4 regions of the Streptomyces sp. NBC_00873 genome follow, and region 1 is predicted to be linked to each of the others. Evidence: riboswitches for the same ligand, from Rfam matches in the RefSeq annotation. Region 1 holds a riboswitch; each other region holds the start of a gene.

Region 1 (3,705 bases):
CGACGGCGAGCGTGGCGCCGCGCTCACTGATCCGGGCCGCCGTCTCGTCCGCGTCCCTGACGGCGAAGTACGGCGTCCAGACGGCCGGATGGCCACCGCATTGGCAGCATCCGATCCCGGCGACCGGTTCACCATGTGCCAGAGCCACCGAGAAGCCGCTGCCGAGCGTGCTGGGCCTGAACGTCCAACCCATGACACCGGCGTAGAAGGACTCTGCCGCGCGCAGGTCCCGTGCCATCAGGCTCACCCAGCAGGGCGCACCGGCCACCGGCACGGTTCCTTCAAGGGCTGGCATTCGGTGCTCCTGCGGGTGCCTGATGGACGTCAGGCCATGCCCGAGTTCGACGGGTGGGGGTGCGGAGCAGGTCGCGCACCCGGTCCACCAGCCCGGCGCCCGGAACGAGCAGTCTGCTGGCGGGCGGGGTGTTCGGGGAACTCACACGACTGTCCGAGACGTCGCACCGCAGTCGCGCCCTTCGCCCGGCAGTGGGGATACGTAGCGGGCATAGGGCGCGGCGTTCAGCAGGTTTCGTCGAACTTCACTGCGGTCAAGGTGACAGGCTGGACGTCGAGCTTGGTGCTGGCAGTGCCTGATGATCAAGACGTCGTGACAGATTTGTGAGATATCTACGCTCGGCGAACAGCAAAAAAGCCTCTGCCCTCGGCCTTTTAGTGGATCACTAGGATGCGTGCTCCCCATCATAACCTTCTGTACGTCCTGTACATTTTTTACGGATGCCCCCGCAGGCCGCGCACAGACACCGGAGGAGAGGCCTCGCCATGTTCCGCCCTGCCGCCCGTTACGTCCTGCCCGAGTTCACCGAGCGCACGACCGACGGGACCCGGACCCTCGACCCGTACTCCAAGCTGCTCGCCGAGCGCATCGTCTTCCTCGGCACCCCGGTCGACGACACCGCGGCCAACGACCTGATCGCGCAGTTCATGTATCTGGAGCACGCCGCGCCCGACCGGCCGATCTCCCTCTACATCAACTCCCCCGGCGGCTCGTTCGGCGCCATGTCCGCCATCTACGACACGATGGACTACCTCACCTGCGAGGTGGAGACGTTCTGCCTCGGCCAGGCCGGTTCCAGCGCGGCGGTCCTGCTCGCTGCGGGCGCTCCCGGCCGGCGGCACGCCCTGCCCGGGGCCAGGGTCGTCGTCCAGCAGCCCGAGCTCCCGGAGCCGGTTCAGGGCCAACCGTCCGATCTGGAGATCGAGGCGCGGGAACTGGTCCGCGTCCGTGAGCTGCTCACCCGCATGCTGGCCCGCCACACCGGCCGCAGCGCCGAGCGGATCGCCGCCGACTTCGAGCGCGACCTCATCCTCGACGCCGCCGAAGCCAAGGCGTACGGGCTGGTGGACCACGTCCTGGAGAACCGCAAGACGTCGCTCCCGCCGAACAGCGCGAGGTGAACCGCCGATGCAGCCACCCCACCTCCCGCCGCTGCCCGCGCTGACGCGCGCCGAGGCCGAGTTCATCGACTGCTACCTGGAAGTGCTCGACCAGCTGGGCCAAATCAACCCCGCCCGCGGCAGCGACACCTACGGTGCACTGCGCGCGGCCCAGGCACTCGCCTCCCGGGCGGGCGCCCTGCGGGACGCGCTCACCTTGATGCACGAGCGGGGTGAAGCACAGATCCACGCCGCCACGTTGGCGCGGGCACTGCGCGTGTTGGACGGGGAACGGCGGGCCGGACGGGTCACCGTGCCCCCGGCCCCGATGAGTTGATCATCTCTCCGTAGGCGACACGCCCGGCGCGCTGATCGAATTTTCTCGCTCGTCCGGCGCAAGGAATCCCCCGCGAGAGGGATAACTCGACTTGCGCCGCCGGCGTGGACGGTGAGCGAAATATGCCGTTCCACCGCTGGTACCGGACCGGTCGAGACAGCCTGACGAGTACCCAAATCACACCTTGCTCACCCAAACAGACCATTAGTGCTGAATTTCGCATATCGCTGTTTTGCTTCGGAAATCCGGCAGGCGGTGAGTCAAGATCCGTGGGACGACAAGCCCCCGCCACCACGGCGAGGCGGTCCGGGCGGACGCCGAGTCCTGCCGCCGCCCGGATGACTGGTCGACAGAAGTGGATCGGCAGGAGTGGAGGACCCGAGCGCAACGGGTCGACCGGTCATCCGGTCGGCCCTCGGGGTGAAGCCGCATCGCGCGGCCGGGCAACTTCGCCAGCCCGAACCCGACAGGTCATCCTTCACAGGCGGCTGACGAAGGGTTGCGCATGACTGCGCAGGTTCATGTCCCGTTTCTGATCACCCGGGCCGGTACGGCCACATTTCTGACGCTCGCCGCCGTCGGCGGCTCCATGTTCGCCCCCGGCGCCGTGACCGACGCCCAGGCCGCGACGCAATCAACGAAGGCGCTCAAGATCGCCGCGTCGAAGAAGGGATCGCCATACCGGTACGGGGCCACTGGCCCCCACGGTTTCGACTGTTCCGGGCTGATGCTGTATGCGTTCAAGAAGGTGGGCAAGAGGCTCCCACGCACGGCCCAGCAGCAGTACAACAAGACCCGCCACGTCTCGGCGTCGAAGCGGAAACGCGGCGATCTGGTCTTCTTCCACTCGGGACGCAGCGTCTACCACGTGGGCATCTACGCCGGCAGGGGTAAGATCTGGCACTCCCCGAAGACCGGTTCCGTCGTGCGGCTGGAGAAGATCTGGACGAGGAGCGTCTGGTACGGACGAGTTCGCTGATCCCTCCGATTCTCCTCCGGTTCCCCCATTCACCACGTGCTGCAGTGCATCAGAGGTCCGGTCACCAGGACCAGCCCCAGCGCGGTGAGCGCCGCGCCGCTGCCGCCCTCGATGGCGCGGGCGGTACGCGGCCGGCGCAGCCACCGGCCCAGGCGGTCCACCAGGAGTGCCACGGACGGGAACCAGATCAGCGCGAGCAGCACGACGAGGGCGGCCAGCAGCAGGGTCCTGGGGAGGGGCGGTTGCTCGCCGCTGTCCCGGGCCGGCAGTCGACGTACACAGCGGGACTCCAAAGACGTGTCCAGGCCCCCGCCGCGGTTCTCCGCGGCGGCCTGGACTTCGTTCGTCTCCGGTCTGAACGACGGTCCGGCCGGCTGACCGGTCAGGTCAGTGGCGCGGTCCGCAGGACGGTCGCCACCGCGGTCGCGATCTGCGCCTCCGTCAGATCGGCCCGTGCGGTGAGCCGCAGCCGCGAGATGCCGTCCGGGACCGACGGCGGTCGGAAGCAGCCCACCGCGATCCCGGCCGCGCGGCAGTCGGCCGCCCAGCGCACCGCCGCGTCCGGCGAAGGTGCCCGGACCGAGACGACTGCGGCGTCGGGGCGTACGGCGGTCAGCCCCTCCGCGGTCAGCCGTTCGTACAGTGCGGTGGCGACCGTACGGGCCCTGCCCGCGCGTGCCGGCTCGCGGCGCAGGAGGCGCAGGCTCGCGAGAGCCGCGCCCGTCGCGGCCGGTGCGAGCCCGGTGTCGAAGATGAAGGTGCGGGCCGCGTTGACCAGATGGTCGATCACCCGGGCCGGGCCGAGGACCGCTCCGCCCTGACTGCCCAGGGACTTGGAGAGGGTCAGGGTGGTGACGATCCCGTCACCACCCGCGAGACCGGCGGCGGCGAGGGCGCCGCGCCCGCCCTCGCCGAGCACGCCCAGACCGTGCGCGTCGTCGACGAGCAGCGCGGCGCCCTCCGTACGGCAGACGCCGGCCAGTTCCGGCAGCGG
Region 2 (3,705 bases), 2.1 Mb from region 1:
ATCATGCGTGGACTGCGCACGCTTCCGGTGGAGTTCGGTCCCGGCCGGCGTTCCGATGAGGGTGACACTCTGTCAACTCTGTGACTTTCACGTGATCTGCGCTGCATCGACTTGTGACAAGCGTTCGAGAGCCGCTACGTTCACCGTTCGACTCACCAGTCACTTGTCAGTCACACGGAAGGCAATCCCATGGGCTCCGCGAACGGCAGACACCGTCGCCCTCGCCAGGCACCCGCGATCGTCGTCGCCGCAGGCGTGACCGGTTCGGCCATCGCTATTCCCCTGCTCGGAGCGGCCGGTGCGCACGCCGCCGACGCCACGACCTGGGACCGGGTCGCGGAGTGCGAGAGCGGCGGCATGTGGAGCGCCGACCTCGGCAACGGCTTCTATGGCGGTCTTCAGTTCTCGCAGGACGCCTGGAAGTCGTACGGCGGTGAGGCGTACGCCCCGCGCGCCGACCTCGCCAGCCGCTCGCAGCAGATAGCGGTCGCCGAGAAGGTCCTGGAGGACCAGGGGTCGAAGGCGTGGCCCAGCTGTGTGGCCATCTCCGGGCTCACGGAGGACGGGGTGTTGCCGGGGGTCGACCCGGGAGTCGTGCCGTCGGCCGAACCGGCGGAGAGCGGGGATGCGTCCGATTCGCCGTCCGCCAAGGCGTCCGCCACACCTTCGGGCAAGGCGTCCGCCACGCCTTCGGACAAGGCGTCGCACAAGCCGTCGGCAGAGCCGGCAGCCACATCACCATCCAAGAAGTCTGATTCATTCGACTCGCCCCGGAAGTCCGACTCGTCCGGCGATGAGGCGGGCGGCAAGCACCGCGGCGCGCCGGCCCCCGAGGTGAGCCAGGACACGGACAGGGGCGGCGACCGGGACTCGGGCCGGCATGCTTCCCGCGGTAACAGCGAGGGGCGCGACACGCGCGCGGTGGCGGCCGACGGCGATTACACCGTCCGGCCGGGCGACAACCTCTGGGCGATTGCTGACGCACAGAAGGTTCCCGGTGGATGGCCCGCTCTCTATGAGGCGAACAAGGGTGCGGTCGGAAGCGACCCGGACCTCATCCTGCCTGGCCAGAGCCTCGATCTCGGCGTGAAGTCGAAGTGAGGGTAGTCCGATAAACAGCTAAAAGGACCCCAAAAATCGGGGTAGTTCAGGGACCTATGTCCGCTTATGCGTAAGTGAGACATGGGTCTCTTTGCGTCAACTGGCGTGTCGCGTCTGCCGGGCCCGTCTGCATCACCCCTCACCTGCGAAAACGCTGCGCAGTCAGATGCAGGTAAGGACTGATTGTCCGTTATGCCCATCTTTGAATGTCGAGGTTGCATACGTTTACGGTCGGAACCGCTCGCACCGCGGGCCCCGTCGACCGTCACGCCGAATCCTGCCGTCGGTCGAAGGGAACAGACGCGTAAAGCGCCGTAGGCAGGAGCGGGGGACCCAGGTAAGCCGCCAGGCCCGATGGCCGAAAGACCGTCAGGACCGGCTCGGGGTGAAGTCGCGTGCTAGGACATGCGACCGGGCAACTCACTTGGCCCGAACCCGACAGCTCACCTCGTAGGCGTCGGTGAGGAGAAGTTCCATGCTGCTGAACAGCAAGGGCAAGCACCGTCGCCCGTCCAAGGTCGTCCGTGTCGCCACGCTCGCCGGCGTCACCGGTGCCGCCATCGCCGCTCCCCTGATGGGTGCGACCGGTGCCTCCGCCGCCTCCGTCGCCACGTGGGACGCCGTCGCCCAGTGCGAATCCGGTGGCAACTGGTCCATCAACACCGGCAACGGCTACTACGGCGGCCTGCAGTTCTCGCAGTCCAGCTGGGCCGCCGCCGGTGGTACGCAGTACGCCCCGCGCGCCGACCTCGCCACCAAGGCTCAGCAGATCGCCACCGCCGAGAAGCTCCTCAACATGCAGGGCCCGGGTGCCTGGGGCTGTGCCGGCCGCGGTGGCCTCACCAACGACGGTGTCGACCCGGGTGTCGACACCGGCTCCACCGCGCAGCAGAGCGCCCCGGCGCAGGAGTCGAAGCAGGCCGCGCCGAAGCAGGCCGCGCGCACCGAGGCACCCGCCGCCTCCCGCGCGGACCGCGGCACCGCCCCCAAGAAGACCGTCACCACGCCGACCGGCGAGAAGGTCGCCAAGGGTGACGGCGAGTACAAGGTGAAGTCCGGCGACTCGCTCAGCAGGATCGCCGCGCAGCACAAGGTGAAGGGCGGCTGGCAGCAGCTCTTCGAGCTGAACAAGGACATCGTCAAGGACGCCGACCTGATCTACCCGGGTCAGCAGCTCCACCTGACGAAGTAGGACGGGCGCTCCGTGGACACGGGCTCCCCGTAGACACGGGCTCTCTCCTCCCCGAGCACCCCGACCCGGCGCGGATTCCCCCGTACGCACCGGGTCGGGGTTTCTGTATTCACTGTTCAACTGTTGTCGTTACCGCCAGTAGGAATCTGGGCCTTTGTCCTGCTGTGGGTGCCCTTGGGTTCTTTTTCGTCCCAGGAGGCGGGCGGTCGGCGGACCGAGGCGGCCCAGCCGGTTAGGCTCTTGTCGCAAGGCCAAAGCGACCCTGCACAACCAGCGTCATATCCCAGAAGGAGATGCCTCGTGCCGTCCATCGACGTCGTCGTAGCCCGGGAAATCCTCGACTCCCGCGGAAACCCCACGGTCGAGGTCGAGGTTGGCCTCGACGACGGCAGCACGGGCCGTGCTGCTGTTCCGTCCGGCGCCTCCACCGGTGCGTTCGAGGCCATTGAGCTTCGCGACGGTGACCCCAACCGCTACCAGGGCAAGGGCGTCGAGAAGGCTGTCCTCGCCGTGATCGAGCAGATCGGCCCGGAGCTTGTCGGCTACGACGCCACCGAGCAGCGGCTGATCGACCAGGCCATGTTCGATCTGGACGCCACCGAGAACAAGGGCTCGCTCGGCGCCAACGCCATCCTCGGCGTCTCGCTGGCCGTCGCGCACGCCGCGTCCGAGGCCTCGGACCTGCCGCTGTTCCGCTACCTCGGTGGCCCGAACGCGCACCTGCTGCCCGTTCCGATGATGAACATCCTCAACGGTGGGTCGCACGCCGACTCCAACGTGGACATCCAGGAGTTCATGATCGCCCCGATCGGCGCGGAGTCCTTCTCCGAGGCCCTGCGCTGGGGCGCCGAGGTCTACCACACGCTGAAGAAGGTCCTGAAGACCAAGGGCCTGTCGACCGGTCTCGGCGACGAGGGCGGCTTCGCGCCGAACCTGGAGTCGAACCGCGCCGCCCTGGACCTCATCCTCGAGGCCATCAAGGAAGCCGGTTACGCCCCGGGCAAGGACATCGCGCTCGCGCTCGACGTCGCCGCCTCGGAGTTCTACAAGGACGGCAAGTACGAGTTCGAGGGCAAGTCCCGCTCGGCCGCCGAGATGACCGAGTACTACGAGGAGCTCGTCTCCGCGTACCCGCTGGTCTCCATCGAGGACCCGCTGTACGAGGACGACTGGGCCGGCTGGAACGTCATCACCCAGAAGCTCGGCGCCAAGGTGCAGATTGTCGGCGACGACCTGTTCGTCACCAACCCGGAGCGCCTGGCCCGCGGTATCGAGGAGGGCTCCGCCAACGCTCTGCTCGTCAAGGTCAACCAGATCGGTTCGCTGACCGAGACCCTGGACGCCGTCGAGCTGGCCCAGCGCAACGGCTTCAAGTGCATGATGTCCCACCGCTCCGGCGAGACCGAGGACGT
Region 3 (3,705 bases), 6.9 Mb from region 1:
ATGACATTGCCGTTGTCGCCCCACCCTTTACCGATCTCGTTGTTCAGGCCGGCGAGCGCGCCGGTGGCCTTCAGCCTGACCAGCAGCTTGCTGGTGCCCACGCTGCCGGCCGCGAAGAACACCCGGTCGGCGGTCACCGTCTTGGTGGCCGTGGTGACACCGCCGGTGTCGATCTGGTCGATGACGACCGTGTAGCCGCCGCCTGCCGCCGGGGCGACCGAAGTGACCTTGTGCAGCGGCGAGATGGCGACCCTGCCGGTGGCCCTGATCCGGTCGATGTACGTCTTCTGCAGCGACTTCTTGCCGTAGTTGTTGCCGTAGAGAATCTCGCCGGCCAGCGCCGACCTGGGGACGGTTCCGGCCTCTTCCTGCTTCATATAGTCCCAGTCGTACACGGTGGGCACGAAGACGAACGGGAAGCCGGCACGCTCGGCCTGCTGACGGCCGACCCGGGCGTACTGGTAGCACGCGGCGGTGTCGAACCAGGCCGGATCGATGGTGCCGACCCCGAGCCCGGAATTGGCGCGCGGGTAGTAGATTCCGTACATCTCGTCGGCGTCCACCGACGGGAGGACGGCTCCGAAGTTCTCGCGCTTGGGGGTGACCGCCATCCCACCGTTGACCAGCGAGCCGCCACCGACGCCGCGGCCCTGGTAGACGGTGATCCCGCTGAACTCCTCGGCGTCGAGGATCCCTGTGCTGCGGGTGATGTTCTTGTCGATGGGGAAGCCGAGGAAGTTACTGAGGGGCTGCTTGGTCCTGGTGCGGAGCCAGTACGACCGGCTGTCCGGGCAGGTCGTGTTGGCGAAGATCTTGCCGTCCGGGCCGGGGGTGTCCCAGGCCATGCCCATTTCGATCATGTGCACGTCGATGCCTGCCTGGGCGAGACGCAGTGCGGCGACGGAGCCGCCGTATCCGGTGCCGATCACCAGGGCCGGGACATGGGCCCCGGAGTCGATCGGAGCGGCTGCGGAGCCGACACCGGCCTGGGCCGGAGTGGTGTGACCCGCGAGGGCCACGGCTCCTAAAATAGAACCAGTTCGTGTGATGAACCTTCGACGCGAAACGCCCTTCGGGCCTGTATTGCGCGTGGTAGGGTCACTCGTGTGATACGCCTCACTCTCTGAGAGTGAAACTGGTTCTACTGCTGTTCGCGTGCCAAGTCACTACATACCGATGGGTAACATGCGCCCGTTCGAAGGGCTGTCCCGTAATCCCTGGCGCCTCCCGTGCGCGACACCGACGGGGAACGGGTGGCGAAGCCCCATCGGACCTTCGCCACCCGTCATACCTGAATCAACGCAACCGAGCGTCAGTAGGCCCCGAACACGTTGTCGATCGAGCCGTACTTGGCGGCGGCGTAGTTGCACGCGGCCGTGATGTTGGCGACCGGGTCGTAAGGGTCCATCGACGTACCGGGCACGTGGTAGGCCCGGAACGTGGGGTCGATGACCTGCAGGAGACCCTTGGACGGCGTGCCCGCGGCGGCGTTCGAGTCCCAGTTGTTGATGGCCCGGGGGTTGCCCGAGGACTCGCGCATGATGTTGCGGTGGATGCCGTCGTAGCTGCCGGGGATGCCGTGCTGGGCCATGACGGCCAGCGACTCCTTGATCCAGCCGTCGAGGTCGTTCGTGTACGTCGCGGGCTTCGCGGTGACAGCAACGGCGGTGCTCGCGGCCGTCGTGGACTCGACTGCCGCGGGCGCGGCCTTGGCGCCGATCGTGAGCTTCTGGCCCGCGTGAATTACGCCGGGGTCGGCTCCGATGACCGCTCGATTGTCCTTGTACAGCTGCTGCCAACCGCCGCTCACGGAATGACTCAGGGCGATCTTGTAAAGGGTGTCACCGGATATCACGGAATAGATGGAGGGCGTAGCTGCCCGCATGGCAGCCGGCTTGGCGGGAGCGGCAGCGGGCGCCACCGTCTTGGAGACGGCGACGGCGGTGACAGGCTGCGCCGGCGCTGCCGAGGCAACGGTTGCCCCGATCATCGGAAGCGCGAGAGCGGCGGCTCCGCCCGTGCTCACGGCGATGAATCCGCGAGTCAGCGAACTGGACTTACGACGACGGTGGTTAACCTGTGCGGGCATGGCGAATTCCTCTCCGTCGCCTACGAGGTGAGCTGTCGGGTTGAGGCTGGAGTTGCCTGGCCGTATGGGAATACGACTTCACCCCTAGCCGTTCCGGATACCGGATCGGCGGCTTACCTGGGTCCCCCGCTCCTGCCGTACGTGAGTGGTCGGGTTACCGGACGGCGGCAGGATTCGGCGTTCCATCCGGATTGACGGTGACCGTAGGCGAGAAACTCCGACCTGAACAAGCCCACATTTCTCGATCACAATTCATTTACAAGATCGAGTCGCGGAAATTTTCGCAATCCACCCCGGTCCGCGAAGCCAACTTTCTTGGCGCAGCAGGGAACCGGGCGGCACGCCGCTGCGTCCGCGGGCCCGAAAGGTGACTCTCACCACTCAGCCCGAAAAGGGCGATTTGTCCGGCACGCAAGGCCTCGGACCGTGCGGGTCGCGCATTCACCAGAACAGCGAGCGGCTTCCCTTCATCGCCAAATTTGCGACATTTAGGAGATTTTGGCGTCGACGGACGGACACCCGGCCTCCGACTCGTCGGGAAGGGCGTCCCCGGGGAGACGACCGGGAGCAGTCGCGCGCCACGCGTCTGCGCCGACTGCAGCGCACGAGTGGCCGCCCACCCCGGCCAGGTCGTGCCGGTTCACACGAACGACCCCACAGCGGCCGCACGAGGTGTCGTAGGCCTTCGACATGGACAAGATGGTGCGGAAGAACGCCCTGCCCGCCCACCGGGACCGTCCGGCAGCACGAAAGAAGTGATGGCGATGGAGCTGTTCCCGCCCATGCCGCTCGCCGAGTGGCGTGACACCAAAGAGACCCTCCACCGATTCGCGCAGGTCGTCGGAAAGATCCGTCTCGCGGCCAGTGTCCGGCGCAATCACTGGTGGAACGTTCCGTTTCACCTCACTGGACGCGGCATCACCACCCGCCCCATAGGGCAGATCGACGGCAACCCGATTTTCACGGTGGACTTCGACTTCGTCGGCCATCGACTCGTCGTCACAAGACTGGACGGCATGACGGTCTCGTTCCCGCTTTCGGGCCAGTCCGTGGCGTCCTTCCACAAGAAGGTCATGGCCGCCCTGGAAGCGCTGGGCATCGAGGTGGATATCAACTTGCCCAAGCCATTCGATCTGCCCGACGCCGACCGGCCGTTCGCCGAGGACACCCAGCACGCGGCATACGATCCCGAACACGCCAACCGGTATTGGCAGGTTCTCAGTCAAGTGGCGCTGGTACTGGAGGAATTCGCGGCGCGGTTTTCGGGGAAAGTCAGTCCCGTGCACCATTTCTGGCACACCTTCGATATCGCCCACACCCGCTTTTCGGAGCGTCAGATCGACCAACCCCAGCAGATCGACCCGGTGACGCGGGAGGCCTACTCCCGGGAAGTGATCAGCTTCGGTTTCTGGTTCGGTGACGACACGTTCGCCGCGCCCGCGTTCTACTCGTACACCGCTCCCGAACCGGCGCGGCTGGCGGAGGAACCGCTCACTCCGGTGTCGGCGCAATGGGTGGATCGTGGCGGCAGCCACCTGGCGGTGCTGCCGTACGACGCGGCCCGCACCGAGAGCGATCCCCGTGCGGCCGTACTCGCCTTCTACGAAAGCGCCTAT
Region 4 (3,705 bases), 6.5 Mb from region 1:
TCGGCTGCGGCGCACGCTCGTACACCAGTCGGCTGCACTACTCCTTCGACTACGCGGTGGAGATGCGGGAAGTGCGGGCGATCATCGACGGCTACACCGCCACCGAGGACTTCTCCCGCGCGGAAGTGGGGCGGTATGTCGACGGCGACGAGGCGCGCAGGCGTCACCTTCTGCAGTCGCTCCTCCAGGCCGAGGGGCTGCAACTGGCGGAATACCGCGAGCGGTTCGACGCCGCTCCCAGTGACGACTTCCGTGGTGACCTGGACCGGTTCGAGGCGCGCGGCTGGCTGGACGGGTCCGCCGTGGCGTCCGGGCTGCTGCGGCTCTCGCCCGAGGGGCTCGCCCACTCCGACGCGCTGGGTCCCGAACTGTTCTCCCCCGCTGTACGGGCCGCGATGGCCGCGTACGAACTGAAGTGAGCACTCCCATGGATCTGACGATCCTCTATCGGGGCCCCCTGGCGTCGTGCGACTACGACTGCCCGTACTGCCCGTTCGCCAAGCGGCGCGACAGCCCGGAGCAGCTCCGTGCCGACCGCGCCGCGCTGGAGCGGTTCACCGCGTGGGCTGCGGCGCAGACCGGGGACAGGATCTCGGTGCTCTTCACGCCGTGGGGCGAGGGGCTGGTCCGTTCCTGGTACCGCCGCGCGTTGGTGGAACTGGCGCAGCTGCCGCATATCGGCCGGGTCGCGATCCAGACCAATCTCAGCGGTCGTACACGGTGGCTGGCCGAGGCCGGTGGAGCCGGCCGCGACAAGATCGCGCTGTGGTGCACGTACCACCCGGGGCAGACACCGTACGACCGTTTCCTCGCCAGGTGCCGGGAGCTGTCCGTCCTCGGTGTCCGGTACAGCGTCGGTGTCGTCGGTCTCGAGGAGCATTTCGACGAGGCGCGGCGCCTCCGTACCGACCTGCCCGACGAGGTCTATCTCTGGGTCAATGCCGCTGAGGGGCAGAGCTACACGGACGAGGAGGCGGACCGCTGGACGGCCCTCGACCCCCTCTTCCCGTACAGCCGTCACCCGCACCGCTCGGCAGGCATGCCGTGCCGGACCGGCGAGTCCGTCATCTCGGTGGACGGCGACGGCACGGTGCGTCGCTGCCACTTCGTCCCGGCCGAACTGGGCAACCTGTACGACGGCAGCTACCGGCGTGCGCTCGGTCCGCGGGCCTGTCCGCTCGCCGTCTGCGACTGCCACATCGGCTATGTGCATCTGGAGACGCTGCCGTTGTACGACGTCTTCGCGGGTGGCGTCCTGGAGCGCATACCAACCCGACGCCCGGGCATACCGGCGCCCTCGGGGCGCCGGTTCCTGCCGGTTTCCCCCGCCGCCGGACAGGCCTGAAGCCCCCGAGAGGCAGGAAAGGGAACGGGCCCGTCCGGCAGATGAGGCCAAAGAGAGGCCCTTCACCCACCCCCCAATTGCCGGTCGGTCTAAGTTAAGGGGCGGTGCGCCGCCGCGCACCGCCCCTTAACCGAGCCGACCGAATCAGCCGTGGATCAGACGTAGATCCCGTGCGAGGCCAGGTAGGCAATGGGGTCGATGTCCGACCCGTACGCCGGGCCGGTGCGGATCTCGAAGTGCAGGTGCGGGCCGGTGGCGTTGCCGGTGGCACCGGAGAGGCCGACCTGCTGGCCGGCGGTCACGGTCTGGCCCGCCGAGACGGAGAGCGAGGACATGTGGCCGTACTGCGAGTAGTGGCCGTCGGCGTGCTTGATGACGACCTGGTTGCCGTACGCGCCACCCCAGCCGGCGGTGACGACGGTGCCGGAGGTGATCGCCTTCACGCTGGTGCCGGTGGCGACCGGGAAGTCGATACCCGTGTGGCTGCCGCTGGACCAGTTGGAGCCGGAGGCACGGTAGGCGGTGGTGTGGTTGCCCGGGACCGGGTGGACGTAGCCGGAGCTGTTGCTCTGACCGGCCGAGGCGGAAGCCGTGGTGGTCTTGACGGACTCCGAAGCCTTGGACTGCGACGCGGACTTGTCGGCCGAGGAGGTCGACGGAGCCGGGGCGGACTGCGTGGTGTCCGTCGTCGCGGCGGAGCCGGCCGGCTTGCCGCCGAGCGTCAGCTTCATGCCCGGGACGATAAGGCTCGGGTTCTCGCCGACGACCGCGCGGTTGTCCTGGTACAGCTGCTGCCAGCCGCCCTTGACCTGCTGCTCGGCGGCAATCTTCGACAGGTAGTCACCGGCGACGACGGAGTACGTCCGGGTCTCGGCCTGCTTCTTCACGACCGGCGCGGCCTCGACGGCGACGTGCGTGGCTGCCGACTGCGCGGTGGGCGCGGCCTGCTCCGCGGCGTGGGCACCGGTGGCGCCGAGCAGCGGAAGGGCGATGACGGCCCCACCGGCGCCGACTGCGGCGACGCGACGGGCGATCGTGCTGGACTTGGTACGGCGGTGCTTACCCGATGTGGGCATGAAGAATTTCCTCTCCGGCGCCTACGAGGTGAGCTGTCGGGTTCGGGCTGGAGATGCCCGGTCGCGGTTCGCGACTTCACCCCGAGCCGGCCGGATCTCTCCGGACGGCGGCTTACCTGGTTCCCCCGCTCCTGCCACACGTGAGTGGGTGCGAATTCCGGACAGCGGCAGGATTAGGCGGTCCGTCCGGATTGAGGGTGACCGTAGGCGAGTGAGGACGACGGAAACAAGCCATCGATTACTCGAGGGAATCCGCGCCGGGAAATCGGCGCGGAATTCCGGTCACCCTCCGTGGATTACGGATCTTGACTTTCCGCGCGACGCCCGGAATGCCCATCCCCGACGTCACCACACACCGTCACGGATATGATCCCGCTCACGAGGAGGGCATCATCTCCTAGGAAAATGGGGTGTGTTCCACTAAATGCCCCAATACGGACATGTCATAAGCGCTCTGCACGCCGGAGCCTCAGCACCTTCGCGTCCAGATCCCCCCGCAGCCCTGTGTGCAGACCCTGATGCAGCAGCACGGCGCCGTGGTGGACCGCCCCGGTGTCCAGGTCGGTGTAGGTCGCCGCAGGGTCGAGCCCGCGCAGCCGCAGAGCCGGCGGCCGCTCCCCGTACCGCTGCGCCTCCAGCCACATCAGCACCACCGCCTCGTCGCCGTGCACGTACTGCACCGCGCTGAGCCCACCGCGCGGGGCACGCAGCCGGTACAGCGCGCCGTGCTGCACGGCGGGACGGATCTCCTTGTAGAGATCCACCCAGTTCCGCGCCTCGGTCAGCTCCTCGTCACTCCACTCGGTGAGATCCCCGCCGACCCCGAGCACCCCGGCCATCGCGCTGACGAAGCGGAAGCGCAGCGAACTGACCCTGCTGTTGAGCTGGACATTCGGACTGTCGGTGACCCAGGCGGCCATCACCCGCGCCGGATGGATCTGCCCGAAGCCCTGCTGGATGGCGAGCCGGTCGAGCGGGTCGGTGTTGTCGGAGGTCCACACCTGGTCGGTACGAACGAGGATCCCCAGGTCGATCCGGCCACCGCCGCCCGAGCAGGACTCGAAAGCGACGCCGGGGTGGGCGGCCCGCAGCCGGTCGATCAGCGCGTAGAGCGCGTCCACATGCGCGATCCAGAGCTTCTGCGGATAGCCCTCGCCCGGCCAGCCCGCATCGGTGAAGCAGCGGTTGAAGTCCCATTTCACATAGTCGATCGGAGCGCTGGAGAGCAGCGTGTCGAGCTGCTCCCACAGATGGTTCTGCACATCGGTCCGGGCCAGATTGAGC

Evidence for each region. Region 1 has a riboswitch for cyclic di-AMP ahead of OH809_RS35815 (C40 family peptidase). Riboswitches for the same ligand answer to the same signal wherever they lie in the genome.
Region 2: another riboswitch for cyclic di-AMP. It lies ahead of OH809_RS26100 (transglycosylase family protein); the one in region 1 lies ahead of OH809_RS35815 (C40 family peptidase).
Region 3: another riboswitch for cyclic di-AMP. It lies ahead of OH809_RS03975 (transglycosylase SLT domain-containing protein); the one in region 1 lies ahead of OH809_RS35815 (C40 family peptidase).
Region 4: another riboswitch for cyclic di-AMP. It lies ahead of OH809_RS05885 (peptidoglycan DD-metalloendopeptidase family protein); the one in region 1 lies ahead of OH809_RS35815 (C40 family peptidase).

The regions. Positions count from the first base shown of each region.
Region 1 is NZ_CP108803.1:7,745,761-7,749,465, reverse strand. Features, by position in the region: partial or broken gene OH809_RS35830 (VOC family protein) at 1-295, opposite strand, end outside; gene OH809_RS35825 (ATP-dependent Clp protease proteolytic subunit) at 781-1,416, shown strand; gene OH809_RS35820 (hypothetical protein) at 1,424-1,732, shown strand; cyclic di-AMP (ydaO/yuaA leader) riboswitch at 2,048-2,234, shown strand; gene OH809_RS35815 (C40 family peptidase) at 2,238-2,711, shown strand; partial or broken gene OH809_RS35810 (LysE family transporter) at 2,741-2,959, opposite strand; gene OH809_RS35805 (8-amino-7-oxononanoate synthase) at 3,094-3,705, opposite strand, start outside.
Region 2 is NZ_CP108803.1:5,620,444-5,624,148, forward strand. Features, by position in the region: gene OH809_RS26090 (cytochrome P450) at 1-84, shown strand, start outside; gene OH809_RS26095 (transglycosylase family protein) at 190-1,101, shown strand; cyclic di-AMP (ydaO/yuaA leader) riboswitch at 1,402-1,573, shown strand; gene OH809_RS26100 (transglycosylase family protein) at 1,577-2,293, shown strand; gene eno (phosphopyruvate hydratase) at 2,594-3,705, shown strand, end outside.
Region 3 is NZ_CP108803.1:829,836-833,540, forward strand. Features, by position in the region: gene OH809_RS03970 (GMC oxidoreductase) at 1-1,019, opposite strand, end outside; gene OH809_RS03975 (transglycosylase SLT domain-containing protein) at 1,313-2,089, opposite strand; cyclic di-AMP (ydaO/yuaA leader) riboswitch at 2,094-2,279, opposite strand; gene OH809_RS03980 (DUF5996 family protein) at 2,854-3,705, shown strand, end outside.
Region 4 is NZ_CP108803.1:1,245,737-1,249,441, forward strand. Features, by position in the region: gene OH809_RS05875 (STM4012 family radical SAM protein) at 1-419, shown strand, start outside; gene OH809_RS05880 (STM4011 family radical SAM protein) at 428-1,345, shown strand; gene OH809_RS05885 (peptidoglycan DD-metalloendopeptidase family protein) at 1,501-2,421, opposite strand; cyclic di-AMP (ydaO/yuaA leader) riboswitch at 2,425-2,582, opposite strand; gene OH809_RS05890 (alpha-galactosidase) at 2,865-3,705, opposite strand, start outside.